One region of the Streptomyces sp. NBC_00273 genome, then DNA from elsewhere that is predicted to be linked to it. Evidence: riboswitches for the same ligand, from Rfam matches in the RefSeq annotation. Region 1 holds a riboswitch; each other region holds the start of a gene.
The links. A riboswitch is a leader RNA that binds a small molecule or an ion and turns the genes downstream of it on or off. The one in region 1 is predicted to bind cobalamin.
Positions count from the first base shown of each region.

Region 2: linked by a shared signal. The riboswitch ahead of OG386_RS07110 (hypothetical protein) and the one ahead of OG386_RS06305 (CoA-acylating methylmalonate-semialdehyde dehydrogenase) in region 1 are both predicted to bind cobalamin.
Region 3: linked by a shared signal. The riboswitch ahead of OG386_RS32160 (cobalamin biosynthesis protein) and the one ahead of OG386_RS06305 (CoA-acylating methylmalonate-semialdehyde dehydrogenase) in region 1 are both predicted to bind cobalamin.
Region 4: linked by a shared signal. The riboswitch ahead of OG386_RS16655 (ribonucleoside-diphosphate reductase subunit alpha) and the one ahead of OG386_RS06305 (CoA-acylating methylmalonate-semialdehyde dehydrogenase) in region 1 are both predicted to bind cobalamin.

Region 1 covers NZ_CP108067.1:1,474,650-1,482,211, reverse strand. The annotation lists gene mmsB (3-hydroxyisobutyrate dehydrogenase) at 1-403, opposite strand, end outside; gene OG386_RS06315 (enoyl-CoA hydratase/isomerase family protein) at 400-1,497, opposite strand; gene OG386_RS06310 (acyl-CoA dehydrogenase family protein) at 1,494-2,648, opposite strand; gene OG386_RS06305 (CoA-acylating methylmalonate-semialdehyde dehydrogenase) at 2,645-4,144, opposite strand; cobalamin riboswitch at 4,350-4,520, opposite strand; gene OG386_RS06300 (short-chain fatty acyl-CoA regulator family protein) at 4,621-6,036, opposite strand; gene aceA (isocitrate lyase) at 6,425-7,562, shown strand, end outside.
Region 2 covers NZ_CP108067.1:1,657,558-1,665,119, reverse strand. The annotation lists gene OG386_RS07120 (hypothetical protein) at 1-924, opposite strand, end outside; gene OG386_RS07115 (prenyltransferase/squalene oxidase repeat-containing protein) at 924-3,704, opposite strand; cobalamin riboswitch at 4,072-4,204, shown strand; gene OG386_RS07110 (hypothetical protein) at 4,319-5,731, shown strand; gene galE (UDP-glucose 4-epimerase GalE) at 5,877-6,887, shown strand; gene OG386_RS07100 (DUF4430 domain-containing protein) at 7,003-7,485, opposite strand.
Region 3 covers NZ_CP108067.1:7,208,603-7,216,164, reverse strand. The annotation lists gene OG386_RS32180 (hypothetical protein) at 1-762, opposite strand, end outside; gene OG386_RS32175 (alpha/beta hydrolase family protein) at 1,005-2,135, opposite strand; gene OG386_RS32170 (inorganic phosphate transporter) at 2,457-3,740, shown strand; gene OG386_RS32165 (hypothetical protein) at 3,785-4,006, shown strand; cobalamin riboswitch at 4,118-4,272, shown strand; gene OG386_RS32160 (cobalamin biosynthesis protein) at 4,309-5,271, shown strand; partial or broken gene OG386_RS32155 (cobyric acid synthase) at 5,268-6,785, shown strand; gene OG386_RS32150 (putative cobaltochelatase) at 7,048-7,562, shown strand, end outside.
Region 4 covers NZ_CP108067.1:3,940,485-3,948,046, reverse strand. The annotation lists gene OG386_RS16680 (tetratricopeptide repeat protein) at 1-34, shown strand, start outside; gene def (peptide deformylase) at 118-753, shown strand; gene OG386_RS16670 (helix-turn-helix domain-containing protein) at 769-1,734, opposite strand; gene OG386_RS16665 (hypothetical protein) at 1,816-2,043, shown strand; gene OG386_RS16660 (ribonucleotide-diphosphate reductase subunit beta) at 2,134-3,150, opposite strand; gene OG386_RS16655 (ribonucleoside-diphosphate reductase subunit alpha) at 3,150-5,540, opposite strand; cobalamin riboswitch at 5,684-5,805, opposite strand; gene OG386_RS16650 (GNAT family N-acetyltransferase) at 5,857-6,354, opposite strand; gene OG386_RS16645 (Uma2 family endonuclease) at 6,432-7,016, shown strand; gene OG386_RS16640 (CstA-like transporter-associated (seleno)protein) at 7,075-7,272, opposite strand; gene OG386_RS16635 (carbon starvation CstA family protein) at 7,269-7,562, opposite strand, start outside.

The sequences.
Region 1 (7,562 bases):
AGGTGAGGCTCGCCGCCTGCGCGCCGACCACCCCGCCCGAGACGGGCGCGTCGAGGGACCGGTGACCGGCCGCCCCGGCGGCCTCGTGAGCCGCCCGCGCGTCGGCCACGTCGATGGTCGAGCAGTCGACGAAGAGGGTGCCGGGCCGCGCGGCGGCCAGCAGCCCGCCCTCCCCGTACAGGGCGAGGACGTGCCCGCCCGCCGGCAGCATGGTGATCACCACGTCGGCCCCGGCGGCCGCCGCGGCGGCCGACACCGCCGGCTCCACCCCCGTCTCGGCGGCGGTGGCCAGCAACTCCGGCACCAGGTCGAAGCCGAGGACGCGGTGTCCGGCCTTCACCAGGTTGGCCGCCATCGGGCCACCCATGTGGCCCAGTCCGACGAACGCCACGGTCCTGCTCACCAGGGCACCTCCTGAGTCGAATCCGTGCGGGTCAGCCCCAGCTCGCGCGCTCCGAGCGGGGCGAAGTACCGTTCCACGTCCGCCGGAACCACGTCGGCCAGGGCGGGTGGCGACCACCGCGGGCTGCGGTCCTTGTCGATGACCTGCGCGCGGATCCCCTCCACCAGATCGGGGGAGGACAGCGCCGCGCAGGAGATCCGGTACTCCTGCTCCAGAGCCCGCTCCAGCGGGCCGAGTCCGCGCACCCGGCGCAGGGCGGCCAGGGTCACCTTCAGCGCCGTGGGCGACTTGGCCCGCAGGGTGGCGGCGGCCTCCTTCGCCGCCGGGGCGCCGCTGTCGAGCAGGCGCTCCACGATGTCCTCCACGGTGTCCGCCGCGTAGCAGTGGTCGATCCACTCGCGGTCACCGTCGAGCGTGCCAGCGGGCGCCGGACCGACGTACCGTTCCAGCACTTCGTGTACGGAGGCCCGTGCCAGGTCCGCGGCCAGCCGCGGCAGCAGCTCCGAGGACACGAAGTGATCGGCGAGCCCGCAGCGCAGTGCGTCCGCCGCCCCGACCGGCGCCCCCGTCAGGGCCAGGTGGGTGCCCAGTTCTCCGGGCGCCAGCGCCAGCAGGTACGTGCCGCCGACGTCGGGGACGAAGCCGATGCCCGTCTCGGGCATGGCCACGCGGGAGCGTTCGGTGACGATCCGTACGGTGCCGTGGGCCGAGATCCCGACGCCGCCGCCCATGACGATGCCGTCCATGAGGGCGACGTACGGCTTGGGGTAGCGGGCGATGCGGGCGTTGAGCCGGTACTCGTCGCGCCAGAAGTCGGCCGAGGCGGTGCCGCCCGTGCGGGCGTCCTCGTAGATCGCGCGGATGTCACCGCCCGCGCACAGGCCGCGCCCACCGGCGCCCTCGATGACGACGGCCGCGACATCAGGGTCCTGTTGCCAGCCGGCGAGCGCCTCGTCGATGCGCAGCACCATGGAGTGGGTGAGGGCGTTGAGCGCCTTGGGGCGGTTGAGGGTGATGTAGCCGGTGTGGCCCTCGGCCCGCAGGAGCACGTGGTCCTGGTCACGGTCGTGGTCCCCGGGGTTTGCGTGGTTCATCGCAGGGCCTCCGTGAGCCCGCGGGCGACGATGATGCGCATGACCTCGTTGGTGCCTTCCAGGATCTGGTGGACCCGAAGGTCGCGGACGATCTTCTCGATGCCGTACTCGCTCAAATAGCCGTATCCCCCGTGGAGTTGGAGGGCCCGGTCGGCGACCGCGTAGCCGGTGTCCGTGGCGAACCGCTTGGCCATCGCGCACAGCTGCGGGGCCAGCGGATCGCCCCGGTCCAGCGCGTCGGCGGCCTGGCGGACCAGGGCGCGGGCCGCGGCCAGTTCGGTGGCCATGTCCGCGAGCCGGAACTGCAGGGCCTGGGCGTCCAGCAGCCGGGCCCCGAAGGCCTCCCGGTCGGCCAGGTGCGCGAGGCTGCGGTCCAGCGCGCTCTGCGCACCGCCCAGCGAGCAGGCCGCGATGCCGAGGCGGCCGCCGTTGAGGCCGTTCATGGCGATGCGGAAGCCGTCGCCCTCGGCGCCGAGCCGCCGATCGGCTGGGATGCGGACCCCGTCCAGGACCACCTGGCGGGTGGGCTGGGCGTTCCAGCCCATCTTGCGCTCGTTCGGACCGAAGGAGACCCCGGCATCCGCGCGTTCGACGACGAACGCGGAGATGCCGCCCGGGCCCTCCCCGCCGGTGCGGGCCATGACGACGTAGACCTCGGAGGCGCCGGCGCCGGAGATGAACTGCTTGACCCCGGTCAGTACGTAGCCGTCGTCCGTGCGCTCGGCCCGGGTGCGCAGCTGGGCCGCGTCGGATCCGGCGCCGGGTTCGGTCAGGCAGTAGCTGCCCAGCGACCGGGCGGAGCACAGGTCGGGGAGCCAGCGCGCCCGCTGGTCCGCGTCCCCGTACCGGTCGATCATCCAGGCGACCATGTTGTGGATGGAGAGGTATCCGGCGATGGAGGGGCAACCGGTGGCGAGGGTCTCGAAGACGAGGACGCCGTCGCTGCGGCTGAGGCCGGAACCGCCGTGCCCCTCGCGGACGTAGACGCCGCCGAGCCCGAGGTCCGCCGCCTTGCGGATCACGTCCAGCGGGAAGTGCTTGTCCTGGTCCCAGGTGACGGCGTACGGGCCGAGCTGCTCCTGGGCGAAGTCGAGGGTGACCTCGGCGAGGGCGAGCTGATCGGGGCTGAGGGTGAGGGTCACCGGGCTCATCCCATCGTCGGGATGGTGAAGCTCGCGCCCTCCTTGGCCCCGGAGGGCCAGCGCGAGGTGACGGTCTTGGTACGGGTGTAGAAGCGGATCGAGTCGGGGCCGTGCTGGTTCAGGTCGCCGAAGCCGGACCGCTTCCAGCCGCCGAAGGTGTGGTACGCCACGGGGACGGGGATCGGCACGTTGACGCCGACCATGCCGGCGCCCACCCGGCGGGTGAAGTCGCGCGCGGTGTCGCCGTCGCGCGTGAAGATCGCGACGCCGTTGCCGTACGGGTGCTCGGTGGGCAGGCGCAGGGCCTCCTCGTAGTCGGCGGCCCGTACGACGGACAGCACCGGGCCGAAGATCTCCTCGCGGTAGATCCGCATCTGCGGGGTCACGCGGTCGAAGAGGGTGGCTCCGGCGAAGAAGCCGTCCTCGTGTCCCGGCAGGGCGAACCCGCGCCCGTCCACGACGAGTTCGGCGCCCTCGGTGGCTCCGATGCCGACGTAGCGGTTCACCCGGTCGAGGGCGTCCCGGCTCACCAGCGGACCGAAGTCGGCCTCGGGGTCGTCGGAGCGACCCACGCGCAGGGTGGCGATGCGCTCCGCCAACTTGGCCACCAGGGCGTTCGCGGTCTCCTCGCCGACGGGGACGGCGACGGCGATGGCCATGCAGCGCTCGCCCGCGGAGCCGTAGCCGGCGCCGATGAGGGCCTCCACGGCCTGGTCGAGATCGGCGTCGGGCATCACGATCATGTGGTTCTTGGCGCCGCCGAAGCACTGGGCGCGCTTGCCGTGGGCCGCGGCGGTGGCGTAGATGTGCGCGGCGATCGGGGTGGAACCGACGAAGCCGAGGGCCTGCACGCGCGGGTCTTCGAGGAGGGTGTCGACGGCTTCCTTGCCGCCGTTGACCACGTTGAGCACGCCGGGCGGCAGACCGGCCTCCAGGAACAGCTCGGCGAGGCGCAGCGGTACGGAGGGGGCGCGCTCGGAGGGCTTCAGGATGAAGGAGTTGCCGCAGGCCAGGGCGGGTGCGGCCTGCCACAGGGGGATCATCGCGGGGAAGTTGAAGGGGGTGATCCCGGCGACCACGCCCAGCGGTGAGCGCAGGGAGTACACGTCGATCCCGGTGCCCGCGTTGTCGGTGAACTCGCCCTTCAGCAAGTGCGGGACGCCGGCGGCGAACTCGACCACCTCCAGGCCGCGTTGCAGGTCGCCGTGGGCGTCGGCGACGGTCTTGCCGTGCTCGGAGGACAACAGCCGGGCGAGCGAGTCCCGTTCGCCCTCGACCAGCTGGAGGAAGCGCAGCAGTACGCGCGAGCGGCGCTGCGGGTTCCACTGCCCCCAGTCGGCCTGTGCCTCCTCTGCGTTCGCGACGGCGGCCTCGGTGTCGGCCCGCCCCGCGAGCGGGACCCGGGCCTGGACGGCACCGGTGTTGGGGTCGTACACGTCGGTGAAGAGACCGGAGGATCCGGTGGTGTGCTTGCCGCCGATGAAATGGGTGAGTTCGCGGACCATGGGTGCCTGCTCTCGTCAGGTTGGATCCGGGGATGGCACGGCCGACCGGCGGACGGCACCCGATCGGGTGCGCCGCTGGGGAAGGTCGTGGGACGGGGTCGAAAGGGACGACCTACGAGCGCGCGAACGTGTGCGTGCGCTCCGCCGGATTACCAGGGTCGTGGGTACAAACCGGTGCCATGCGTGTCTGCTCCATCCTCGTGGACAACACGGAACATCCGCGGCCGGTATCCTGACTCCCGGATCCCCGCGTGCCGCCCGCCTTCCCGACAGACCTCGTCAGTGGCGTGTGGATGGCAGCACACTCCCCGGTCACAGTGGCGGGACCGTGCCGGTTTCTCACCGGCTTCCCTGCACCGCGGACCTTGTGCCACGAACATATAGTTGGACGTCCTAGTAAGTCCAGAGCCGCCACCGCGCGCCTTCCGTCCGGCCCCGCCGGCCGCGCCCTCCGCGGCCCGCGGCCTGACGTCCGCTCAGTCCCGTGCGGTGACCGGGTTCCTGGTCACCGGGTACGGGACGAAGGTGCTGCTGTTCTCGTCGACGGCCAGCGCCCGCCCGAGCGGCGGTACGGCCCGCTGCGGACAGTCGAGGCGTTCGCAGAGGCGGCAGCCCATGCCGATGGGGGTGGCGGCCGCCGTGTTGTCGAGGGCGAGCCCGTCGGCGTACACCAGCCGTGAGGCGTGCCGGATCTCGCAGCCGAGCCCGATCGCGAAGGTCTTGCCGGGCTCGCCCCAGCCTCCGCGGTGGCGGGTGACGGCCCGGGCGGTCCACAGGTACCGCTGCCCGTCGGGCATGGCGGCCACCTGGACGTGGATGCGGCCGGGCGCGGCGAAGGCCTCGTACACGTTCCACAGCGGGCAGGTGCCGCCCGCGCGGGAGAAGTGGAATCCGGTCGCCGACTGCCGCTTCGACATGTTCCCGGCCCGGTCCACCCGGACGAAGGAGAAGGGCACCCCGCGCAGCCTGGGCCGTTGCAGGGTGCTGAGGCGGTGGCAGACCGTCTCGTAGCCGATCCCGAAGTGGTCGGTGAGTCGCTCGATGTCGTAGCGGAACTCCTCGGCGGCCGAATGGAAGGCGCGGTACGGGAGGATGAGCGCGCCCGCGAAGTGGTTGGCGATGCCGATCCGCGCGAGGGCGTGGACGGGGGTGCCGGGCGGGAAGTCCTCGGCGGCCAGCCGGTCCAGCTCGGCCCCGTACTCGATCAGCGCCAGCTGCGTGGCCATCCGGAACGCCTGCTGTCCCGGCCGGAGCCGGTTCGACAGGTGCAGTACCCGGGCGGCGGGGTCGTAGTGGTGCAGCCGGTCGGAGTCCGTGGCCGTCCGGATCCCGTGCCGGTCGCCGAGCCGGCGGGTCAGTGCGCGGATGACGTCCCCCGGGCGGATGCCGATCTCGGCGGCGAGGTCTTCGGCGGCCACGTCGGTGTCGTGGAGGTAGTTCTGCCGGCGGTAGAAGAACTCGCGGATCTCCTCGTGGGGCGAGCGCGGGCTGTCGGTGGCCACGTCCCGGCCGTCGGCGGCGTGGGCGAGGCGCTCGGTCAGGAGCTGGCTGCGCCGGCCCAGGTCCAGCAGCACCGAGGCGACCGCGGGCATGCGGGTGGCCAGTTCGGCCAGGTCGGAGGGGGAGACGCGGGCCTGCGCCACCTCGTTCGCGAGCGCCTCGCGCAGGTCGGCGACCAGTCGGCTGGTGTCGCGTTCGGAGAAGAAGCCCGGATCGACGCCGAAGGCCTCGGTGAGCCGCAGCAGGACCGGAACGGTGAGCGGCCGGGAGTCGTGCTCCATCTGGTTGAGGTAGCTGGGGGAGATGGCGAGCACCCGGGCCAGGTCGGCCTGGGTCATCCGCCGCTCCTCGCGCAGCCGCCGCAGCCGCGCTCCCGCGTACGTCTTGCTCACCGCACTCCCTCACCGTCTGCCGGGCCGGACACGCGCCGCCAGGATACGGCGATCTTCGCGACCGATGGTCTTCGCAACCTTGGCAATTCCGGGGCCGAAGATTCGCAGACCTTGGCAGATGTACGTCCTTGATGGCACTCGGTGTCAGTGTCAGAGTCGGTGCTGCGGCCCGCCGGACACGGTGGCCGGGACGAACCGACTGGCCCGATTCACGCCCTGATTTCGGCCGTCCAGACAGTTCGCCCCGGCGGCTCGGCAGCATTGCTCAGCTTCGGCCCATGGCCGGGTTCGGCGGCCGCATCTCCCTACCAGGCACAGAGTGCCAACGCATCGGGTCCACGGCCCGGCCCATTGGCAAGACAAGCGACGGATGGAAACGGTGACGGTCATGGCAGAGGCGAACACGACGGCGGCGGCCGAGCAGCTCAAGCAGCGGTGGGCCGACGACCCCCGCTGGGCGGGCATCGAGCGCACCTACACGGCCGAGGACGTGGTGCGGCTCTCGGGCAGCGTCCGCGAGGAGCACACCCTGGCCCGGCGCGGTGCCGAGCGGCTGTGGCGACAGCTCCACGAGCAGGACTACATCCACGCCCTCGGCGCGCTCACCGGCGGCCAGGCGGTCCAGCAGGTGCGCGCCGGACTCCAAGCGATCTACCTCTCCGGCTGGCAGGTGGCCGCCGACGCGAACCAGGCCGGGCACACCTACCCGGACCAGAGCCTGTACCCGGTCAACTCGGTCCCGCAGGTGGTGCGCAGGATCAACAACGCGCTGCTGCGCGCCGACCAGATCGCCACCGCCGAGGGCGGCACCGACACGACGGACTGGCTCGCGCCGATCGTCGCGGACGCCGAGGCCGGCTTCGGCGGCCCCCTGAACGCCTTCGAACTCACCAAGGCGATGATCGCGGCGGGTGCGGCCGGCATCCACTACGAGGACCAGCTGGCCTCCGAGAAGAAGTGCGGCCACCTCGGCGGCAAGGTCCTCGTCCCGACCGCGCAGCACGTCCGCACCCTCAACGCGGCCCGTCTGGCAGCCGACATCGCCGACGTCCCGACCCTGATCATCGCCCGTACGGACGCCCTCGCCGCCACCCTGCTGACCAGCGACGTGGACGAGCGCGATGCGGAGTTCTGCACGGGCGAGCGCACCGCGGAGGGCTTCTACCACGTCCGGGGCGGAATGGCTCCGGTCATCGCCCGCGGCCTCGCCTACGCCCCGTACGCCGACCTGATCTGGGTGGAGACCGGCACCCCGGACCTGGAGCAGGCCCGCGAGTTCGCCGAGGCGATCCACGCCCAGTACCCCGACCAGATGCTGGCCTACAACTGCTCGCCGTCCTTCAACTGGAAGGCCGCGCTGGACGACGACCAGATCGCCAAGTTCCAGCGGGAGCTCGGCGCGATGGGCTACCGCTTCCAGTTCATCACCCTGGCCGGCTTCCACTCGCTCAACCACGGCATGTTCGACCTCGCCCGCGGCTACGCCGAGCACGGCATGACCGCCTACGTCGACCTCCAGGAACGCG
Region 2 (7,562 bases), 180 kb from region 1:
CGTACGACGGCGGCGCCTGGCCGCGAACACGGCGGCGGCGCCGATCAGCAGCACCAGCGCTCCGGTGGCGACGGCGGGCAGGAAGGAGCCCGCGTCGTGCTGCGCGTCGGCTGCGGGCGCGGCCTCGACGACCTGGGGGCCGGGAGGCTGCGCGGCGAGCGCCGGCTCGCCGGAGGCGGGGGGCGCGGAGGGCGTCGGCGCGGCGCTCGTGGCGGGGCTCTCCGGGGTCGTGGTCGGGGGCGAGGGGCTGGGCGGCGGTGTCGTGGGGGAGGGCGCCGCGCTCGGCGGCGGGTTCTCCGGCCTGGGCCCGGTGTTGACGTTCGGCGGCAGCGGGGCCGCCGTGCGGGTGTCCTTCGGCGCGGGCCCGCCGGTGGGCCTGGCGTTCTTGGCGCGCAGCTGGTCGGGGGTGACCGTGGGCTTCCCCTCGGTGCCCTCGACGTTCGTCCCGCCGAAGATCCACAGGTCTACGCTGCCGGGCTTCGGCTTGTAGAGCATGGCACCGAGCTGGCTGTACTCCCAGGTGTTCTGGCCGGGGTTCGCGTGCCAGTACGACCAGTAGGCGGAGGCGGGCGGGGTCAGGACGCAGTCGTCCTGCTGCGGGGTCGGGAACTGCTTGCCGCCCTGGTAACCGCTGTAGCCGATCCGACAGATGAAGGCGGGCCCGTCGTGGCCGGTGCCGGTCGTGGCCCACCCGCCCTGGTTGAGCAGCTCGTAGCCGGTGGTGGGGGTCGTACCGCAGGAGCGGTAGACGGGTCCGCCCCAGCGGCTGAAGTCCACCGCGAGGACGACCCCGGACGAGGTGGTGCACTGCCCCATGGGCTGCGGGACGGCCCCCGCCGGGGCCGCGGTGGCGGCGAAGGCCGCCACCGTCAACCCCAGCGCGGCCGCCGTACGGGCCAGGGCCCGCAGGACGTGCACGCGCATCACGCCCGGCCTCCGGTCGTCTGGTGGTGGCGCCGGCGGCGGCGGGCGACGCGGGTCGTACCCCAGCCGCCGAACACCAGGGCCACGGCCGCGGCGGCGATGCCGGCGACCTGGGTTCCGGTGGAGGCGAGACCGCCGCCCGACCCCGAGCCGCCGCCGGCGGAAGAGGCCGTCTCCCCGCCCGGGGTCACGATGACGGGAACGCCGGTCGTGCCGGTGGGGACGGGCTGCGGGACGGTGCCCGCCAGGCTGCGGGTGAGGGTGGCGAAGGAGATGCCCGTGGCGCCACCGACGGCCTGGGTGGAGGCACGGACGTCGGAACCGGGCTGGCCGCCCTTCGCCACGTCGAATCCGCCGTCGCCGTTCTGCTGGGTGGCCAGGAACTTACGGGCCTTGGCGATCTGCGTGCGGTACTTGGGCGCGTCCAGGGCCATGCCCTGGACGGCGAGGGCGGCGGAGTTGACGGAGTTGCCGGAGGCGCCGGGGAATCCGCCGTCGTCCTTCTGCTGCGCGGCCAGCCAGACCAGCGCCTTGTCCACGGCCGCCTGTGCCTTGGCGTCCGGAAGCAGGTCGAGGGCCATGGCCGCCATGGCGGTGGAGTCGACCTCGGCGCCGCTGGGCGTCCCGATCAGGCTGGGCCAGGCGCCCGAGGGCTCCTGGAGGCTCTCCAAGTACGCGATCGGATCGGCCGCCGCGGCGCTCTCACCCGCGCGGACCTGGGCGATGACGGCGAGGGACTGGGAGAACACGGACGGGGCGTTGGTGTACGCGCCCTTGGCGGCGCAGCTCCGGTCGGGCGCGGTGCTCGGGGCCGGGCAGACGGCCTTGGCGAGGGCGGCGATCAGGTCCTGGCCGCCGAAGGCGCGCGGATCGCGGCCCACCACCTCGGCGAGCAGGGCGGTCTTGCCGAGGGAACCGCCGCCGGCGTGCTTGGTGCCGATCAGGGTCCAGTCGTGGACGCCGCGGCCCTTGCCGTCCTTGCCGCCCTTGTCGAGGAAATCGACGATGTTGCGCAGGACGGAGTCGTTCTCGCCGGTGGCGGCCAGGGCGTAGGCCCCGTCGATGGTCAGACCGTAGTCGGCGAAGCCGCTGCCGGGGGTGTTCTCGTAGTAGCGGCCCTGGATCAGACGGGCGGTGTCGGTGAGGTACGCGGTGCCCTTCTTCAGGTCCGGCCCGTCGCCCGGGGGAGTGGTGGGAGGTGAAGGCGTGGTCGGAGGTGAAGGAGTGGTCGGAGGTGTGGGCGGATCCACCTTCTTGGTGGTCAGCTTCACCAGATCGCTCTTGGCGGCCGCGACGACGGCCGGGGCGGTCGGGTACAACTGCGGGTCGGTCAGCCCCTCTTCGAAGCCGAAGGCCCCGCCGGGCAGCTGCTGCTTGGAGAGCCAGAACAGACCCGCGTCGGCGTAGGGGGTGTCGCCGAGGGCGCGCATGGCCTGGGCCGCCCAGCCGGTGGATGCCGCGTTGCCGGTGGTCATGTAGGCGGCGGCGGGCCAGGCGCCGGTGGGCAGCTGGGACTTCCGCAGGTGGGCGCGGGCCTTCTCGACGACGGCGTCGTGGCCGCCGGCCCGCTTGAGGGCCAGGGCGATCAGTGCTGTGGCGTTCGCGTCGCTGTCGCACCATCCGCCGGAGCGGATGAGGATGCTGGTGAACCCGCCGTCCTCGCACTGGAGGGCGGTCAGCCGCTTCACGGCGTCGGCCGGAGGCGTCACGCCGCCGTTCAGCAGGGCGATGACGGCCATGGCCTGGGCATCGGACTGGCCGGTGGTGCGGAAGTCGCCCTTGGTGAGGCAGCCCTCGATCGTCTCGCCGTCGCCGATGTCCCTCGGGCAGACGTACCTGACCAGGTCGCCGAGCAGGTCGTGCCCGCCGAAGGCGCGGGGATCCTTCCCGGTGGCCTCGGCGACCAGCGCGAGTCGTGCGGCGGCGGTCGCGTCGGGGATCCCGGCCTTGCCGGCCGGGTAGGCGTACGCGTCCGTGTGCGCGGGTGCGGCCAGGAAGTCGGCGGCCTTGCGGGCCGCGGCGCTCTTGGGATCGGCGCCGGCCAGGGCGTACACGGCCTCCGTGGTGAGCAGGTAGTTCGGGGTGGTGGCGCCCTCGTCGACGACCCGCTCGCCGTCGGTCAGCTTCCCGGTGATCCAGCGGGTGGCGGCGGGTACGTCGACGGTGCCCGGCGGCACGGGGGGCGGGCCCGTCGGGTCCGGGTCGGGCGTGCCGCCCGCGGCGCGCACGTCGTCGGGGGAGAAGGCGGGCTTGCCCGAGGTGCCACCGATGTCCGTGCTGCCGAACACCCAGGCGTCCACGTCACCGGCCTTCGGGATCCGGGCCATCGCGCCGAGCGAGCTGTAGGTCCAGGTCTTCTGGCCGGGGGACGCGGTCCAGTACGACCAGTACGCGGTCGCCTGCGGGGTCAGGACGCAGGGCTCCTTGTCCGCAGTGGGGTACTGGGTACCGGAGTTGAAGGATCCGCTGCCGATGCGGCAGATGAAGGCGGGGCCGTCGTGTTGGGTGCCCTCCGTGGTGAAACCGCCGGCGTGGAGCAACTCGTAGCCCGTGGTCGGGGTGGTGTCGCAGCCCCGTTCGACCTTCCCGCCGAACGGCCCGAAGTCGACGGCGACGATGGCGCCGGTGGTGGCCGTGCACCCCTCGATCGGGTCGGCCGCCGCGGACGTCGTACCGGTGACGAAGGCCACGCTCGTGCCGAAGGTCAGCAGCGCCGCCGACAGCAGCGACACCAGCCTCTTCCGCCCCGTGCGTCGCTCTGCTTGCTCTGCGGTCCCCACCACGGCCCCTCGTGTCGGCCGGGCGGACCAGTGCGTGGCACAGGGCTTCTCGTACCCGCACGGGCACGGCACGGGGCGCAGGGCGCCGGGCGCGGCGCAGAACGCAGGGCGCGGAAGAAGCCTTCGAACCACGCCGTAGTCCGCGACGGCGTTTCTCGCTGCAAAAACCAGGCTCCAGGCATTCCGGCTCGCCCGGTGGGACCGGGCCTACGGTTGCGGGTCAGCGCCGGATTCCGACCGGCTTCCCCTGGAGCTGAGTGCTTATCAGTCGGAGTGGAACACGCCGATAAAGACAGCGTCAAGGTGGCCTCCGTCTCATGGGACACGCCCCGGACGGCTCCGTCGGACCGCTCCCGACTGGCTGGCGGACCCTTGATCACTCGGGTAGCGTCCAGGGCTGCCAGATGGGGGAATCCGGTGGGAAGCCGGAGCTGACGCGCAGCGGTGTGGGACGGCGGGGGCCGTCTCCGAGCCCGAATGCCCATGCGGCGATGCAGTACAGGAAGCCGTACCACGCGTTCCGGACGGCGGCCCTCCGGCATGCCCGGCCGTGCGTCCGTACGGTGGCAGGGGCGCCGGGAGCGGTCGGCGTCCGCCGATTCCAGGAGCAGGCCATGTCCCGTCCCCGCACCTCCCGCGGCCTCGCGCTCGCGGCGCCCGCCGCGCTCGGTGCCCTCGCCCTCACCGCGCTGCCCGCGTTCGCGACCTCGTCGCCCGCACAGATCGCCACCTCCAAGACCAACGGCGTCGCTTACCTCAAGTCCCTCCAGGCGGCGGACGGTTCGTACGCCGGTGCGGGCCTCTCCAACGAGTGGGCCTTCAGCGCCTTCGCCGCGACCGGTACGGCCGTCGTGGACGTCTACCCCGGTGGTGACACGACGAAGAACGCCCGCACCGTCTACCGCAACCTGCTCTCGACGGCGGCCTGGCCGTCGGCCTCCCCGGTGGTCACCGACTACGAGCGCGGCACCCTGAACGCGTACGCCGCCGGCATCGACCCGGCCCGCGTCTCCGCCTCCCGCAACCTTGTGGCGAACGTCTACTCCTACTGGCAGACGGCGGAGACGGGCTACTTCGGCTCCTCCGGAAACTTCAACGGCACGGTGTTCGCGGCCCTTTCGCTCGGCGGCGCCAAGACGCAGGCCGGCGGCGCCCGCATTCCGCAGGCGCTGACCGATTCGATCGTCACCCGGATCCGCGCCAACCAGCACGTGGACGGCGGCTGGACCTACCAGAAGGCCGAGGGCAACCCGACCGTCCTCAACTCCGCGAGCGACGTCGACATGACCGGCGCGGCCATGGCGGCCCTCTGCGTCTCCGGCGTCCCCAACACCGACACGGACGTCGTCCAGGCGAAGAACTTCCTCAAGAGCACGCTGGTCCCCTCCACCGGCGCCTTCAACTCCCTCTACGGGGTCAACACCAGCTCCAACGGCTGGGGCGTCGCGGGCCTGAACGCCTGCGGCTTCAACCCGCAGACCGGTGACTTCCTCACGGTCACCGGGAAGACCCCGATCGACTTCCTGATAGCCAACCAGTACAACCCGGCGGGCGGCTTCAAGTACAAGCCCTCCGACACCGTCCCCTCCGCCTACTCCTCCATCGACGCCCTGCGTGCCGTCGCGGGCGGTGGCTTCACCACGGCCCCGCCCGTCCCGGTCACCCCCGGCGCCCCGCAGTGGGTCGCCCAGTCCACCTTCACCGCCGGTACGGCCACCAAGCTGGCGCTGACCGTCGACGACGGCGCCGGCAACCTCAAGGCCTGCTCGGTGGCCTTCACCCCGACCGGCACGACGACCACCCTCGGCGACGTCCTGAACGCGGCCACCACCGGGGCGACTCCGGCCGGTTGCGTCACGAGCGTGACCCCCTCGTCGGGCACGGGCACCGTCACGGCCGTCAACGGCAAGGCCAACAGCGGCTCCAACACCTGGAAGGTCAGCGTCGACGGCTCCGCGTTCGCCGGCGCGGTCCGCAACAAGGTCATCAACGTGGGCGACACCATCGCCCTGCGCTGGGGCGCCTGACCACCGAATGCCGGTGGGGCTGCGGACCTGCGGGCCCGCAGCCCGTCCCGGGCCCGCGCGTCGGGGCGCTCCGCCGGGGGCCGCGGGACAACCCGTAGGCTCTGGCGGATCAGCAGTGTCCGATACGAAGTGGGTGGGATTGCGCATGAAGGTTCTGATCGCCGGCGGTGCCGGATTCATCGGCAGCACGGTGGCGTCGGCCTGCTCGGACGCCGGGATCACTCCGGTGATCCTCGACAACCTCGTCACCGGAAGGCGCGAATTCGCCCGGGGCAAGGCCTTCTACGAAGGTGACATCGCGGACGGGGCGCTGATCGACCGGGTCTTCGAGGAACACCCCGACATCGAAGCCGTGGTCCACTGCGCCGCGCTCATCGTCGTGCCCGACTCCGTCGGTGACCCGGTGGGCTACTACCGGGCCAACGTGGCCAAGAGCCTGGAGTTCGTCGCCCACCTGCTGCGCAACGGCTGTAGCCGCATGATCTTCAGCTCCTCGGCCTCGATCTACCGGGAGGGCGACGACCTGACCGTGGACGAGAGCTCTCCGATCGACGCGAAGAGCCCCTACGCCCGGACGAAGGCCGTCTGCGAGGCCATGTTCGCCGACATCGCCGCCAGCCAGCCGATCAAGATCCTTTCCCTGCGGTACTTCAACCCGATCGGGGCGGATCCCAAGATGCGTACGGGTCTGCAGCTCCGCCACCCCAGCCACGCCCTCGGCAAGATGATCCAGGCGATGGAGAACGGAAGCGAGTTCTGCGTCACGGGCACGACGTACGGCACGCGGGACGGTTCGGGCATCCGTGACTACGTCCATGTCTGGGACCTGGCGTCCGCGCACGTTGCTGCTCTCACCCGGTTCGACAGCCTGCTGACCGACGAGGACCCCTCCCTGGCGATCAACCTCGGCACGGGCACCGGGACGACCGTCAAGGAGCTCGTCGAGGCCTTCAACTCCGTGGCCGACACGCCGATCTCCGCGATCGAGACCGATGCGCGCCCGGGCGACGTCGTGGGCGCCTACACCCGCAGCGACCGTGCAGAACGCCTCCTGGGCTGGCGGGCCGAGTACTCGATCGTCGACGGCATCCGCCATTCGCTGCAATGGGCGACCGTCCGCGACACCCTTCTCGCGGACTCCGGGCAGTCCCGGTAGCGCTCGGTCAGGATGCTCGACGCGGAGCGTGTCCCGCCGGTGCCGTACCGGTGCCGTACCGGCCGCCGGTCGGGCCGGTACGGCACCGCCCGGCCCGCGGCCGGGCCGTACCCGGCTAGAAGGACGTCCAGGTGAAGGAGACCCGGTCGCCGGCGTTGAGCTTGAACTGGCAGCCGCCGACCGGGGTCGGGGTGCCGTTGACGGCGATGCTCCAGTAGGCGGAGCCGCCGCCGCTGACGTTCTTTATGGTGTCGACGGAGAAGTCGTCGAACGACGCGTACCAGGTGCCGTCCCAGGTGAAGCCCTTCTTGTGGGCGGCGTCGTCGAGGGCGGCCGTCGGGGTGGGGACCTTCGACGGGTTGGCGCCGCCGTTGGTGCCGTCGCACTTGTGGGTGCCACCGGTCGCGGTGGTGACGTCGTGGCCCTTGGTCTTGACCTTGCCCTTGAACAGCAGCCCGTCGGGTCCCTGGACGGTGAGGTCCACCTTGACGGCCGCGTTCGTGTTCGGCTTCGGCTTGGCCTCGGCCGGAGCCGTGGCGAGGGCGAGGCCGAGGGCGAGCGTGGTGACCACGGAGCGTCGGACGAGGGTCTGGCGCATGGAGTGCCTTCCTGAGCGGATCTTCGGGTCTGCTCGCGCGAACCCTCCGACCCGCACCCGCGCACACCCCCTGCGGG
Region 3 (7,562 bases), 5.7 Mb from region 1:
GGTGACGGCGTCCACGGCGGCGAGGCCGCCGAGCGCCCAGCGCAGCAGCCGGGCGAGCGGGACGGGGCGGGTCTCGGTGGAGCCGGCGGACGTCAGCGCCACCGCGGGCTCGGCCTCGTACGGGATCTCGCACCGCTCGTCGCGCAGTTCGGTGACGCGCTGCCCGAGCAGGTCGAGCAGGTCCGGGACGGTCACCGGGCCGGCGGACAGCTGGAGCAGGGAGAGGAGTTGGGGCATCGCCTCGACGACCTCGGCGACGGCCGAAGTGGCGATGTCGGCGGGCGCGGGATGGACCAGCGACCAAGCGTCGAAGAGGGCGACCCAGCCGCGCAGTACGGCGGTGTCGTCGCGGTCCCAGGCGCGCAGCCGCCAGCCGGGCCGGGCGTGGCCACCGTGCACCTCGACCAGTCCGGCGAGCCGGGCGCGGTCCCAGCCGACCTGGATCTGGCCGTGCGTCAGGCCCAGTTCCGCGGCGGCGCGTTCGACGTCGGCCGCGGGTAGGGCGCCCGTGGGGGCGGGCCGGCCGCCGTCTCCGGCGCCGAGGTTGCGCTCGGCCCAGCGGGTCAGGCGTACGGCGTCGGCGAGCGAGGCCCGGGCCCGGTTCGCGAGGTCGGCCGTGGCGGGTGTGCCCGCCGGGGGCCTGGGCGCGGGCCGGGTGCGTCGGTCGGTCACCGCCTTGCGGGCCGCGGCGACGGAACGCGGCGAGACGAGTCGGAGTCTGGAGTCGCGAGCCAACTGCTCATCAGGCTTTCGGGACGTCACGGAAGCAGTCTCGCCCGTCACTGGCCGAAAGCCCAAACGGAACCGTTCGTTGCCGCCCTTCACCCGCAGCGCAGACCGGGACAAGCCGCCCGTGGGGCCCTGTCCGTCACAGGGCCTTCACACGACTGCCCTGCACACGGCCCTTTGCCTAGCCCCTCGCTCGGCCCTTCGCGTAGCCCCTCGCGCGGCCCTCCGCGCAGCCCCTCGCGTAGCCCTTCGCGCGGCCCGTGGCGCACGGGCCTTCACATGAGGGGGGTGAGGAAGCGGCGCAGGGCCTCCTCGTAGCCGGCCGGGTCGGCGTTCCACATCGCGCCGTGCCCGGCCCCGCTCACGGTGCGCAGCGTGATGAGGTCGGGGCGGGCGGCGGCGAGCCTGCGCGAGGGTGCCCAGGGGGCGAGCGCGTCGTCCGGGCCGTGGAAGATCAGTACGGGGACGCGCAGCGCGCCGGGGTCGGCTCCCGCCGGCCGGCGGTCGGCGCGCAGGCCCGCGAGGCCTTCGGCGGCCCGGACCGCCAGCGGCAGCACCACGCCGGGGACGCCCCGCGCCGCGGCGAGCCCGCGCAGGGTGGCGTGCCAGTCGAGTACCGGGGAGTCCAGGACCAGCCCGGAGATCCGGTGGGCGAGCGGCGAGCGCTCGAAGGCGTGCAGGGCCATGGTGGCGCCGGTGGACCAGCCGTACAGGACCACGCGGCGGGCCCCGTAGCGCAGGGCGTAGCGGATGGCCGCGTCCAGGTCGCGCCATTCCGATTCACCGAGGTGGCCGAGGCCGTCCGGGGAGGCGGGGGCGCCCAGGTCGCCCCGGTAGCCGAGGTCCAGGACGGGCAGCTGGTGGCGGTTCAGGAAGGGCATGACCACCATCGGGTGTTCCCGGCTGCTGCCGAGCCCGTGCACGGCGATCACCCAGGTGTCCCGGGCCGCGGGCACGAACCAGGCGGGCAGGGCCCCGAGCTCCCCGGGGACGTCCACGTCGGCGTGTTCGAGCCCGAGGGCGGTGCGCGGGTTGCCGACGTACACCTGGGGCGTGAGGGAGACCCGGGTGCCGGGGTCGAGGGTGCCGTGGGTGACGGAGACGAGCTGCCGCACGACGGCGTCCGGGCCGGGGTCGGCGTCCGGGACCACGGGCCCGACGACGGCGTGCACGCCGGGTGCGACCAGGCCGTACGTGCCGGGGCGCAGGGAGGCGAGCGAGCGGGTCAGCGTGATCCGGCCGTCGGTCGTGGAGTGGACGCTGAGCTTCGGCCCGCCGGGGAGCGGGCGTCCCGGTTCGGGCCGCAGGGCCGCGTCGGCGGCGTGCCGGGCGACGGCGACGGCGGCCGCGCCGGCACCGATGAGGGTCGTCGTGACGGCCGCAGCCGTCGCTGTCGCGGTACGCACTGCTCCAGTGTCGGGTCGGGGTCTCGGGCGGGCCACCGGAGCGGATCCCTCCGCGACGGGCACAGGATGGGCGCAGGGGGAGTGATCTGGGTCTCATTCGAGGCCCGGGGGGCGGGATCGCGCGCACGGCGAACCCCCTACGGAGGGGTTCATTCACCCGGCTTTGACGTGCATTAATGGTGTTATCACCGTAAGAATCAGGACGAATGGCCCGATCGCACCCCGGGCTAGTACACCGCTCCGCCCAAGTCAGTTCATCTTCCGTTCACCCAGGTTGCCTACGGTCGCCGAGCCACTGACGTCAAACAGAAGCCTGGGTAAATGGAGCACATAACGCTTCTCCTCGGGATCGTGATCATTACCGCTCTCGTGTTCGACTTCACGAACGGTTTCCACGACACAGCCAACGCGATGGCTACCACCATCTCGACCGGCGCCCTCAAGCCCAAGACGGCGGTGGCCATGTCCGCCGTGCTCAACCTCGTCGGCGCGTTCATGTCCGTGGAGGTCGCCAAGACGATCTCCAAGGGGCTCGTCAACGAGGAGGGCATCCAGCCAGAGGTGATCTTCGCCGCCCTGGTCGGAGCGATCCTCTGGAACCTCGTCACCTGGCTGGTCGGTCTTCCCTCCAGCTCCTCGCACGCCCTGATGGGTGGCCTCATCGGTGCCGCGGTCGCCTCCGCCGGCATCGGCGCGGTCAACGGCAGCGTCGTCATCACCAAGGTCCTCATCCCCGCGATCGCCGCCCCGCTGGTGGCCGGCATCGCCGCTTACCTGGCCGCCAAGGTCACGTACAAGCTGGGGAACAAGGTCGGCGAGAAGACCTCCGCCAAGGGTTACCGCGCCGGCCAGATCGCCTCGGCCGGTCTCGTCTCCCTCGCGCACGGCACCAACGACGCGCAGAAGACGATGGGCATCATCACCCTGGCCCTCATCGCCGGCGGCGCGATCGCGCCCGACGCGAACCCGCCGGTCTGGGTCATCGTCTCCGCCGGTATGGCCATCGCGATGGGCACCTACCTGGGCGGCTGGCGCATCATCCGCACCATGGGCAGCGGCCTGACCGACCTGCACCCGCAGCAGGGCTTCGCCGCCCAGACCTCGGCCGCGTCCGTCATCCTCGCCTCGTCGAACCTGGGCTTCTCGCTCTCCACCACCCACTCGTGCTCCGGTGCGGTCATGGGTGCGGGCCTGGGCCGCAAGGGCGGTGTGGTCCGCTGGTCCACCGCGACCCGCATGTTCGTCGCCTGGGGCCTGACCCTGCCGGCCGCCGCGCTGGTCTCGGCCGGTGCCGAGCTGGTCATGCGCATCGGTGACGTCGGCATCGCCGCGGTCACGGTCTTCCTGATCGGCTCCTGCCTGGCCATCTGGCTCATCTCGCGCCGCCAGGTCGTCGACCACAACAACGTCAACGAGGTGGAGTCGGCCCGCGCCGAGGAGCCGGGTGTCGTCACCACGGCGATCGCCGCGGTCACCGTCCCGCCGACCGTCGCCGCCGCCGGCACCACCGCCGCGGCGACGACCGCCGAGGTCACGGACGAAGCCCTCAAGGCCACCATCCCGGCCGCGACGCAGACCCCGGCGGCTACGGCCACCGCGGTCTGACCGAGACAGAGACACAGAGACCCGGACATTCAGAAAGCGGCAGTATGAAGATCGACTGGGAAGCGCTCGGCTCCGTCTTCGGGGTCAGCCTCTTCGCCACCGTCGCCCTCGTGACCCTCTTCACCCTGGGCCTGGTGGGCCTGTCCAAGCACGAGACCGCCACCGAGCAGGGCGGCACCGCCACCCTCGCCCGCAGCGGCGCGTACGCCTGCTTCGCCGTCATCGCGGCGGCCGTGGGCTACGGGATCTACCTGATCGTCGCCTGATCCGCCGCCCCGCGGCCGACCGGGCGTGAAGGCTCCCTCCGGGTTTGTCCCGGAGGGAGCTTTTCGCATCCCGCGCCCCTGCCGCGCCGCAGGTCAACGGCGAGTTGACGGGCCTTCGACGTGCGTGGTGGACTGCCGGAGCCAATACGGCGGCATGGAGAGGAAGTCCGGTGCGAATCCGGCGCGGTCCCGCCACTGTCACCGGAACCGCACGCCGCGCGTGCGTCCCGGGAGCCAGGAACTCTCGCCGCCGGACACGTCGAACCAGGGCGCGGACCCTGAGTGAGGACATACCTGTCACCATGCGTGCCGATCGCGTCTTCGCGTACGGCGCCACGGCGGGCCTGATCGGCGACCGGATCCTCGGGGATCCGCGCCGAGGGCACCCCGTGGCCGCCTTCGGACGGGCCGCCGCCGCCGTCGAACGCTCCCTGTGGCGCGACGACCGCGGCCGGGGCCTCCTGCACACCCTGGTGTGCGCCGGGGGCGCGGCCGCCGTCGGAGCGCTGGGCGCCCGAGCCGTGCGATCCCGGCCCGCGGCCGCCCGTATCGCCCTGACCGCCGCCGCCACCTGGGCCGTCGTGGGCGGCACCTCCCTGGGCCGCGAGGCCCGCGCCATCGGTGGCGCGCTCGCCGCCGGGGACGTCGAGGTGGCCCGGGAGCGGCTGCCCCACCTGTGCGGACGCGACCCGCAGGCCCTGGACGGGCAGCAGATGGCCCGCGCCGTCGTGGAGTCCGTCGCCGAGAACACCTCCGACGCGGTGGTCGGGGCCCTCGTGTGGGGCGCCGTCGCCGGAGTCCCCGGACTGCTGGCCTTCCGTGCCGTGAACACCCTGGACGCGATGGTCGGCCACAAGTCCTCCCGCTACCTGCGCTACGGCTGGGCCTCCGCCCGGCTCGACGACCTGGCCGGCTGGCCGGGAGCCCGGCTGACGGCGGTCGCCGCCGTACTGGCCGGCCCCGACCGGCGGGGCGCCGTACGGGCCTGGCGCGCGGACGCCGCCGCGCACCCGAGCCCGAACGCCGGACCCGTCGAGGCCTCCTTCGCCGGGGCGCTGGGTGTCAGACTGGGCGGAACCCTCGCGTACGGCGGCCGGGTCGAGCACCGGGCCGTACTGAACGGCGGGGCGGGGCGACCGGTGGAGGTCGCGGACATCGAGCGGGCGGTACGGCTGTCGCGGCAGGTGACCTGGCTGGCCCTGGGCGCCTGCGTGGCCGCCCGGCTGCTGGTCTCCCGTACGACACGGAGAGGGCGGCGCGGATGAGCGGCGCGAAGCGCGGCGGCGGTCTGCTGGTCGCGGGCACCACGTCGGACGCGGGCAAGAGCGTGGTCACGGCGGGCATCTGCCGCTGGCTGGCCCGGCAGGGCGTGAAGGTCGCGCCCTTCAAGGCGCAGAACATGTCGCTGAACTCCTTCGTGACGCTGGAGGGCGCCGAGATCGGGCGCGCCCAGGCGATGCAGGCCCAGGCGGCCCGCGTGGAGCCGACCGCTCTGATGAACCCGGTGCTGCTCAAGCCGGGCAGTGACCGCAGCAGCCAGGTGGTGCTGCTGGGCAAGCCGGTGGGCGAGATGAGCGCCCGCGGCTACCACGGCGGGCGCCAGGAGCAGCTGCTCGGCATCGTCACGGACTGCCTGGAGCAGCTGCGGGGCACGTATGACGCCGTGATCTGCGAGGGGGCGGGAAGTCCGGCCGAGATCAACCTGCGCCGGACCGACATCGTGAACATGGGGATCGCGCGGGCCGCACGGTTCCCGGTGGTCGTGGTCGGGGACATCGACCGCGGCGGGGTCTTCGCGTCCTTCTTCGGGACGACGGCGCTGCTCTCCCCCGAGGACCAGTCCCTGATCGCGGGATACCTGGTCAACAAGTTCCGCGGCGACGTGTCGCTGCTGGAGCCGGGCATGGAGATGCTCCGCGGCCTGACGGGCCGGGCCACGTACGGGGTGCTGCCGTTCCAGCACGGCCTGGGCATCGACGAGGAGGACGGCCTGCGGGTCTCCCTGCGCGGGGCGGTGCGCGAGTCCGTGGTCGCGCCTCCGGTGGGCGAGGACGTGCTGCGGGTCGCCGTGTGCGCGGTGCCGCTGATGTCGAACTTCACGGACGTCGACGCGCTCGCGGCGGAGCCGGGGGTCGTGGTGCGGTTCGTGGACCGGGCCGAGGAACTGGCCGATGCGGACCTGGTCGTCGTACCCGGCACCCGGGGCACGGTGAAGGCCCTCCAATGGCTGCGCGAGCGCGGGCTCGCGGACGCGCTGCTGCGGCGGGCCGCCGAGGGGCGGCCGGTGCTGGGCATCTGCGGCGGGTTCCAGGCGCTGGGCGAGCGGATCTCGGACGAGGTCGAATCGAAGGCGGGCGAGGTCGACGGCCTCGGCCTGCTCCCCGTACGGGTCCGCTTCGAGCGGGAGAAGACCCTGGCACGGCCTTCCGGAACGGCTCTCGGCGAGGAGGTCGCGGGCTACGAGATCCACCACGGCGTGGCCGAGGTGCTGGGCGGCGAGGCCTTCCTGGACGGCTGCCGGGTCGGGTCGGTGTGGGGCACCCACTGGCACGGTTCGCTGGAGTCGGACGGCTTCCGCCGGGCGTTCCTGCGGGAGGTGGCCGCGGCCGCCGGCCGCCGCTTCGTCCCGGCACCGGACACCTCGTTCGCCGCGCTGCGGGAGGAGCAGCTGGACCTGCTCGGCGACCTGATCGAAGAACACGCCGATACGGACGCACTGCTGCGGCTGATCGAGGACGGCGCTCCGGCCGGCCTCCCGTTCCTCCCCCCGGGCGCACCGTGACGGGCCGGGCCCTGCGGGGCTGTCCCCCACCCCGCCCCTTCCCGAAACCGGGCTCCGCCCGGACCCGCGCCCCAATCTCCCCCGGCTACCGCTGGGAGGGGCCCCCGTGCGGGGCTGACATCGCCCTGCGGGCCGTCCGGCCGCACGGCACCAGCCACATCAAGCCCCGCCGGCGATTGAGGCGCGGGGTCTGGGGCGGAGCCCCAGCAGCAGCGCCGCACACGGCAACGGTCCGCGCCTTCCAAGGAGTGAGCAACGCATGAGCACGCCCTACCCGTTCACCGCAGTGGTCGGCCAAGCCGACCTGCGGCTGGCGCTCCTGCTCAACGCCGTGAGCCCAGCGGTCGGCGGGGTGCTCGTGCGCGGTGAGAAGGGGACCGCCAAGTCCACCGCCGTCCGCGCGCTGTCCGCGCTGCTGCCGCAGGTCGACGTCGTGTCGGGCTGCCGGTTCAGCTGCGCGCCCACCGCGCCGGATCCGGCCTGCCCGGACGGCCCGCACGAGCCCGGTCCCGGCGGTCTGCGGCCCGCCCGCATGGTGGAGCTGCCCGTCGGCGCCTCCGAGGACCGCCTCGTCGGCGCCCTCGACATCGAACGGGCCCTCGCCGAGGGCGTGAAGGCCTTCGAGCCCGGGCTGCTCGCCGACGCCCACCGCGGGATCCTCTACGTCGACGAGGTCAACCTCCTCCACGACCACCTGATCGACCTGCTGTTGGACGCCGCCGCAATGGGCGCCTCCTACGTCGAGCGCGAGGGCGTGTCCGTCCGGCACGCCGC
Region 4 (7,562 bases), 2.5 Mb from region 1:
CAGGGAGTGGCGGGATCTCGAAGAAGTCTGCTGACCCGGGGCCGTAGGCTATACGGGCACATCGGTGTGTCACCACGACCATCGGTGACCGGGACTTACGGAAGGCGTACGGCGGACATGGCGCAGCAGGAGAACGAGGTTGTCGAGAGCGTGAACGACGGGTACGTCGTGGACACCGAGGACTGTGAGGCGCGCGAGCTCGCCCACCGTCAGCGCGGTACGGCCCGTCCGATCACCGTGGTCGGCAACCCGGTCCTGCACCGGGAGTGCAAGGACGTCACCGAGTTCGGCGACGAGCTGGCGCAGCTGATCGACGACATGTTCGCCAGTCAGAAGGCCGCCGAGGGCGTGGGCCTGGCCGCGAACCAGATCGGCGTGGACGCCAAGGTCTTCGTCTACGACTGCCCGGACGACGACGGCAAGCGGCACACCGGTGTCGTCGTCAACCCGAAGCTGATCGAGCTGCCGGCCGGCGCGCGGGTGCTGGACGACTCGAACGAGGGCTGCCTGTCGGTCCCGACCGCCTACGCCTCGCTGGCCCGCCCGGACTACGCCGAGGTCGAGGGCCAGGACGCGCAGGGCAACCCGATCAAGGTGCGCGGCACCGGCTACTTCGCCCGCTGCCTGCAGCACGAGACCGACCACCTGTACGGCTACCTCTACATCGACCGCCTCTCCAAGCGCGACCGCAAGGACGCCCTCCGCCAGATGGAAGAGGGCACCCCGCGCTACGAGACCGTCCCCAACGCCTAATCGTGAACTGACGGTCTAGGCGGCCTGCGGGCCCCGGAAGGCGCGCCGGAACGAGTTCGGCGTGGTGCCCAGGGTCCGCAGGAAGTGGTGGCGCAGGGCGGCCGCGTTGCCGAATCCGCAGCGGCCGGCGATCGCGTCCACCGTCTCGCCGGTCGACTCCAGCAGCTCCTGCGCCAGCAGGACCCGCTGGCGCAGCACCCACTTGTACGGGGTGGTGCCGGTCTCCTGGAGGAAGCGGCGGGCGAAGGTCCGCGGGGACATGTGCGCGCGCTCCGCGAGCTGCTCGACGGTGATCTCCTCGCCCAGGTGGCGGGCCATCCACTCGATCACCTCGCCGACCGTGTCACAGGCCGTGCGCGGCAACGGTCGCTGGATGAACTGGGCCTGCCCGCCGTCCCGGTGCGGCGGTACGACCATCCTGCGCGCGATGATGTTGGCCACCTCGGCGCCGTGCTCCTGGCGGACCACGTGCAGGCACGCGTCGATGCCCGAGGCGGTGCCGGCTGCGGTGATCACCGCGCCCTCGTCCACGTAGAGCACGTCCGGGTCGACGACGGCCCGCGGGAAGCGTCGGGTCAGGGCCGCGGCGTGCATCCAGTGCGTGGTGCACCGGCGGCCGTCCAGCAGCCCGGCGGCGCCGAGGACGTAGGCCCCGCTGCACACGCTGAGGACCCGCGCACCCCGCTCCACGGCCCGGCGCAGGGCCGCCAGCAGGGGCTCGGGGTAGATGCGCGCGCCGGCGTCACTGGCGGCCGGCAGACAGACGAGGTCGGCCTCCTCCAGCCGCTCCAGCCCGTGCGCGGGGGTGATCCCGAAGGCGCCCCCGCCCACGGTCAGGGGCCCCTCCTCCGCCGCGCACACGGCGAAGTCGTACACCGGTACGCCCATGTCACTGCGATCGATTCCGAACACCTCGCAGAAGATCCCCAGCTCGAAGGGGGCGACTCCGTCGACGAGGGCCACGGCCACGTTGGTCAGCATGACCCCAGTGTGGCAGTAATTCGGTCTTCTATGACAGTACTGCCACTGTCGATCATGGGCGATCAGGCGGACAGTAGAGCTATGACCACCTTCGTGAATTACCTCGCCGTCCTCGCCATCGCCGCCCTCCTGCTCGGGCCCAGCCTGTACGGGATCCTGCGCGACCGGCGCATCGACCAGCAGCTGCGGGCCGTCGCGACCCGGCTCGTGTGGCTCCCCCGCCAGCGTGCGGGCGGCCTCCCGCCCACCCCGCGCCGGCGTACGTTCCGGCCCGCCGCCCGGCGGTACTGGGGCCCCATCGCCCACTGAACACCGGGGAACGCGAGAAGCCGGGACACGGAAACTCCCGCATCCCGGCTCCCCGGTCACTCCCTGGAACTCCTTGACGTACGAGACGTACTAGAAGTCCTCGTCCAGGTCCACCGTGCCCTCGACCGCGACCTGGTAGGCCGACGGACGGCGCTCGAAGAAGTTCGTCAGCTCCTGCACGCCCTGCAGCTCCATGAAGGAGAACGGGTTCTGCGAGCCGTACACCGGCGGGAAGCCCAGACGGACCAGGCGCTGGTCCGCGACGCACTCCAGGTACTCGCGCATCGACTCGGTGTTCATGCCCGGCAGGCCGTCACCGCACAGGTCGCGACCGAACTGCAGCTCCGCCTCAACGGCCTCCTTGAGCATGTCGGTGACCTGCTGCTGGAGGGCGTCGTCGAAGAGCTCCGGCTCCTCCTTGCGGACCGTGTCCACGACCTCGAAGGCGAAGTTCATGTGCATGGTCTCGTCGCGGAAGACCCAGTTGGTGCCGGTGGCCAGGCCGTGCAGCAGACCGCGCGAGCGGAACCAGTACACGTACGCGAAGGCGCCGTAGAAGAACAGGCCCTCGATGCACGCGGCGAAGCAGATCAGGTTCAGCAGGAAGCGGCGGCGGTCGGCCTGCGTCTCCAGCCGGTCCAGCTTCTCGACCTCGTTGATCCACTTGAAGCAGAACTGCGCCTTCTCGCGGATGGAGGGGATCTCCTCGACCGCGTCGAAGGCGGCCGCACGGTCGTCCGGGTCGGGCAGGTAGGTGTCGAGCAGCGTCAGGTAGAACTGGACGTGCACGGCCTCCTCGAACAGCTGGCGCGACAGGTACAGGCGCGCCTCCGGGGAGTTGATGTGCTTGTAGAGCGTCAGCACCAGGTTGTTCGAGACGATCGAGTCGCCCGTCGCGAAGAACGCGACCAGCCGGCCGATCATGTGCTGCTCGGCGGGCGTCAGCTTCGCGAGGTCGGCGACGTCCGAGTGGAGGTCGACCTCCTCGACGGTCCAGGTGTTCTTGATCGCGTCCCGGTAGCGCTCGTAGAAGTCGGGGTAGCGCATCGGGCGGAGCGTGAGCTCGAAGCCCGGGTCCAGGAGGTTCTTCTGGTCGTTGGAGCTCATTACTGGCAGGCCTCGCAAGACTCGGGGTTCTCAAGGGAGCAGGCCAGCGCCTCGGCGTCGGCGACCGCCTGCGGCAGCTCGACGGGGGTGGCCGCCTGCGCGGCCCGGGCGATCTTCGTCGCCGGGCGCGAGCGCAGGTAGTAGGTGGTCTTCAGACCCTGCTTCCAGGCGTACGCGTACATCGAGCTGAGCTTGCCGATGGTGGGCGTCTCCAGGAACAGGTTCAGCGACTGCGACTGGTCCAGGAACGGCGTACGGGCCGCCGCCATGTCGATCAGACCGCGCTGCGGGATCTCCCACGCCGTGCGGTACAGCTCGCGGACCTCGGCCGGGATCCAGCCGAAGCCCTGGACCGAGCCGGAGGAGTCGCGCAGCGCCTCGCGGGTCTGGGCGTCCCACACGCCGAGCTGCTTCAGCTCCTCCACCAGGTAGCCGTTCACCTGGAGGAACTCACCACTGAGCGTCTCGCGCTTGAAGAGGTTGGAGACCTGCGGCTCGATGCACTCGTACACGCCGGCGATCGAGGCGATCGTGGCCGTCGGGGCGATGGCGAGGAGCAGGGAGTTGCGCATGCCGGTCTCGGCGACGCGGGTGCGCAGCGCGTCCCAGCGCTCCGGCCAGTTCAGCTCGACGTCGTAGTGGTCCGGGTGCAGGACACCGCGGGCGGTACGGGTCTGCTCCCAGGCCGGGAGCGGGCCGCTGCGCTCGGCGAGGTCGCAGGAGGCCTCGTAGGCGGCCAGCATGATGCGCTCGGAGAGCTTGGTGGACAGGGCCTTCGCCTCGGGGGAGTCGAAGGGCAGCTTCAGCTTGAAGAAGACGTCCTGGAGACCCATCGCGCCCAGGCCCACCGGGCGCCAGCGGGCGTTGGAGCGGCCGGCCTGCTCGGTCGGGTAGAAGTTGATGTCCACCACGCGGTCGAGGAAGGTGACGGCCGTGCGGACGGTCTCGTCGATCCGCTCCCAGTCGATCTCGCGACCGTCCGCCGTGTCGATGACGAACGCGCCCAGGTTGACCGAGCCGAGGTTGCAGACGGCCGTCTCGCCGTCGTTGGTGACCTCGATGATCTCGGTGCACAGGTTCGAGGAGTGCACGACGGTGCCCGGTTCGGCGGTCTGGTTCGCCGTGCGGTTGGAGGCGTCCTTGAACGTCATCCAGCCCTGGCCGGTCTGCGCGAGGGTGCGCATCATCCGGCCGTACAGGTCGCGCGCCGGCATGGTCTTGCGGGCCAGGCCGTCCGCCTCGGCCTTGCGGTAGGCGGCGTCGAACTCGTCGCCCCACAGGTCGACCAGCTCGGGCACGTCGGCCGGGGAGAACAGCGACCAGTCGGCGTCGGAGTTCACGCGGCGCATGAACTCGTCCGGCACCCAGTGGGCGAGGTTCAGGTTGTGCGTACGGCGCTGGTCCTCACCGGTGTTGTCGCGGAGCTCCAGGAACTCTTCGATGTCCGCGTGCCAGGTCTCCAGGTAGACGGCGGCGGCGCCCTTGCGGCGGCCGCCCTGGTTCACGGCGGCGACGGAGGCGTCGAGGGTCTTCAGGAACGGCACGATGCCGTTGGAGTGGCCGTTGGTGCCGCGGATCAGCGAACCGCGGGCGCGGATGCGGGAGTACGAGAGGCCGATGCCGCCGGCGTGCTTGGAGAGGCGGGCGACCTGGTGGTAGCGGTCGTAGATCGAGTCGAGCTCGTCCAGCGGGGAGTCCAGCAGGTAGCAGGAGGACATCTGCGGGTGCCGGGTGCCGGAGTTGAAGAGGGTGGGGGAGGACGGCAGGTAGTCCAGGCGGCTCATCAGCCGGTACAGCGAGGCCACTTCCTCCACGGCCTGGACGCTCTCGTCGGCGGCCAGGCCGCAGGCCACGCGCAGCATGAAGTACTGCGGGGTCTCGATGACCTGACGGGTGATCGGGTGGCGCAGCAGGTAGCGGCTGTGCAGGGTGCGCAGGCCGAAGAAGCCGAAGCGGTCGTCGGCGCCCTCGGCGAGGGTCAGCTCGACGAGCGAGTCGAGCCGGGCCGCGTGGGTGCGGACGAACTCGGCCGTGCGGTCGGCGATGAGGCCCTCGCGGTGGCCGACCTCGACGGAGGCCGAGAAGGACGTGGAGCCCTGGCTCGCGGCCTCGTCGCGCACGGCCAGCGTCAGCAGGCGGGCGGCGAGCCGGGAGTAGGCCGGGTCCTCGGAGATCAGACCGGCGGCGGCCTCCGTGGCCAGCCCGCGCAGTTCGGCGTCGTCGGCGGCGGAGCTGCGGCCGCGCAGCGCGGAGGCCGCGACCCGGCCGGGGTCGGTGTCGGGGAGGTCCGCCGTAAGTTCGGTGAGGGTACGCAGCAGCGTGGCCCCCGGGCCCTCGGTGTTGTCGCCAGAAGTGGACTCGGCGCGCGGTGCGGAAGGCGCGATGGTCACGGCGGGAGCTCTCCCTCGCTCGGCCCGGTCATCGGCGAGGCGGGGCGCGAGCGGGCGCAGGCGGGCGCGACGAGAACGCGTACCCCGCATGGCGTCCACCGGCCCAACCGCGAGGCCCGGACGAATCGGCACCCGGTTCGGTCGAGCCGGGCGCGCTGTCGGCAGGTCATCGGACTTGGCGTCCGGTAGCCGGACACTTCATACCGTTGCGGGACAGTTCCGGATTCGCACCGGATTCCCCTGCGGCGACAGCAGGCATGAGCATACATGTGGGGGCGGCCCTGTGCGGTAACCCCCACATGTAGTGTCGGCGTGGCTACAGCTTGAGCCGGTAAGTGAGGAGTGTCAGGCCCTCGATCGGCGCCCAATCCCGCTCCGGAGTGCGTACGAAACCCAGGCGCGCGTAGATCCGATGGGCCCCGGCCATGCTGCGCTGGGTGGACAGGACCAGGCCGGTCACGCCCTCCACGGCCCGCGCCCGCTCGATGCAGGCCCGCACCAGAGCCTCGCCGGCGCCCTGGCCGCGCGCCTCGTGGGCCACCGCGAGCATCCGGAACTCCGCCTCGTCGGGGGCCGCGACGTCGGCGAGCGGACTGCCCGGAGCGGCGAACGTCACACCGCCGAGCAACCGGCCGTCCCGCTCGGCGACGAGCACCTCGGCCCGGGCGGCCCGGCCGGCCACGTCGCGCAGCACGTTCAGGTAGGCGTCGTCCTCGTTGAAGTCCAGATGCCCGTCGGCGAGGTAGGCCCGCGCCGTGATCTCGCCCAACTCCGCGTAGTCGGCGGGCAGCGCCGTTCTGATCACCATGTCCATGCGGTCGAGTGTGCGGGACGGTGCCGGCGGGCGGCGCTATCGTCGGAGACAGCACCGTCGAGGAAGGTGAGCGAGGCATGACCGTGATCGCCGACCGCCCCCACATGCTGACCGAGGAGTTCGAAGAACTCGCCTTCGCGGCACGCAACCGGATGGAGGGGCTGCAGCTCGAGTTCATCGACGGGAAGCTGCGGAGCAGGGCGCTGGGTGACGGCAGCCACGGGATGATCGTCCAGTGGCTCACGCGGATCTGCATGCAGCACCACCCCGAGCTCTGGCTGCACGCTGGGCGGGGCCTCAAGGTGCAGGCGGGCCGGGACGGCCGGGCGATTCCGAATGCCTCGCTGGCCCACTCGGGCGCGTTCGCCGGGCATGGCGAGTGGTCTGATCCCGATCCGGTACTCATGGCCGTCGAGGTCACGTCGTGGAACTCGGACACCGACCGTCGCCACCGCCAGGAGAAGCCCCGGGTGTACGCGGAGAGCGGCATCCCCGTCTACCTGCTGATCGACCGTGCCACGTCCGAGGTCTTGCTCTACAGCGAGCCCGGCGGGCAGCGGTACGAGTGCGTGCGCACCGTGTCCTACGGCAGGGACGTCCACCTCCCCGACCCCGTCGGTATCACCCTCCGGACGGAAGTCCTCAGGGACTGGGTGCGCTGAGACATGCCCGCAGGCCCCGCCGGAAGCATCCGGCGGGGCCTGCGGCCTGCGGGGCGGTTCAGCAGCAGCGGAAGCCCTCGCGGGGGTCCGCCTCGCGGGCGTCCGTACGGGCGCGTTCGAAGGCGCGGCGGGTGAGGACCTCCGCGTCCGGGTCGTGGGAGCGGGCGTGGGCCACGTAGCGGTCGTACGCGGCCTCCCCGGAGAACTCCCGGACGTAGAACCGGGCCCTGGCCAGCACGCTCCGTACGGTGCTCACGCCACCGGCTCCTTGACGTGTTCGCCGCCCGACTCCGGGCCCGCCGCGGCGAGCTCCGCCCGCTCCTCGGCGGTCGCGATCAGGCCGGCCGGGGCGACGATCTTCGACTTGGTCCACGGGGTCTCGGAGAGGGTCGCCGACCCCGGGTCGCGGACGGCCTTGAGGCAGGTCCGGGCCGCGTCCGCGAGGACCACGACGATCAGGAGGGCGAAGAAGGCGCACAGCACGCCGTCGACCGTGGCGTTGGTGACCACGGTGTGCATGTCGTCCATGTTCTTGGCGGGCGCCAG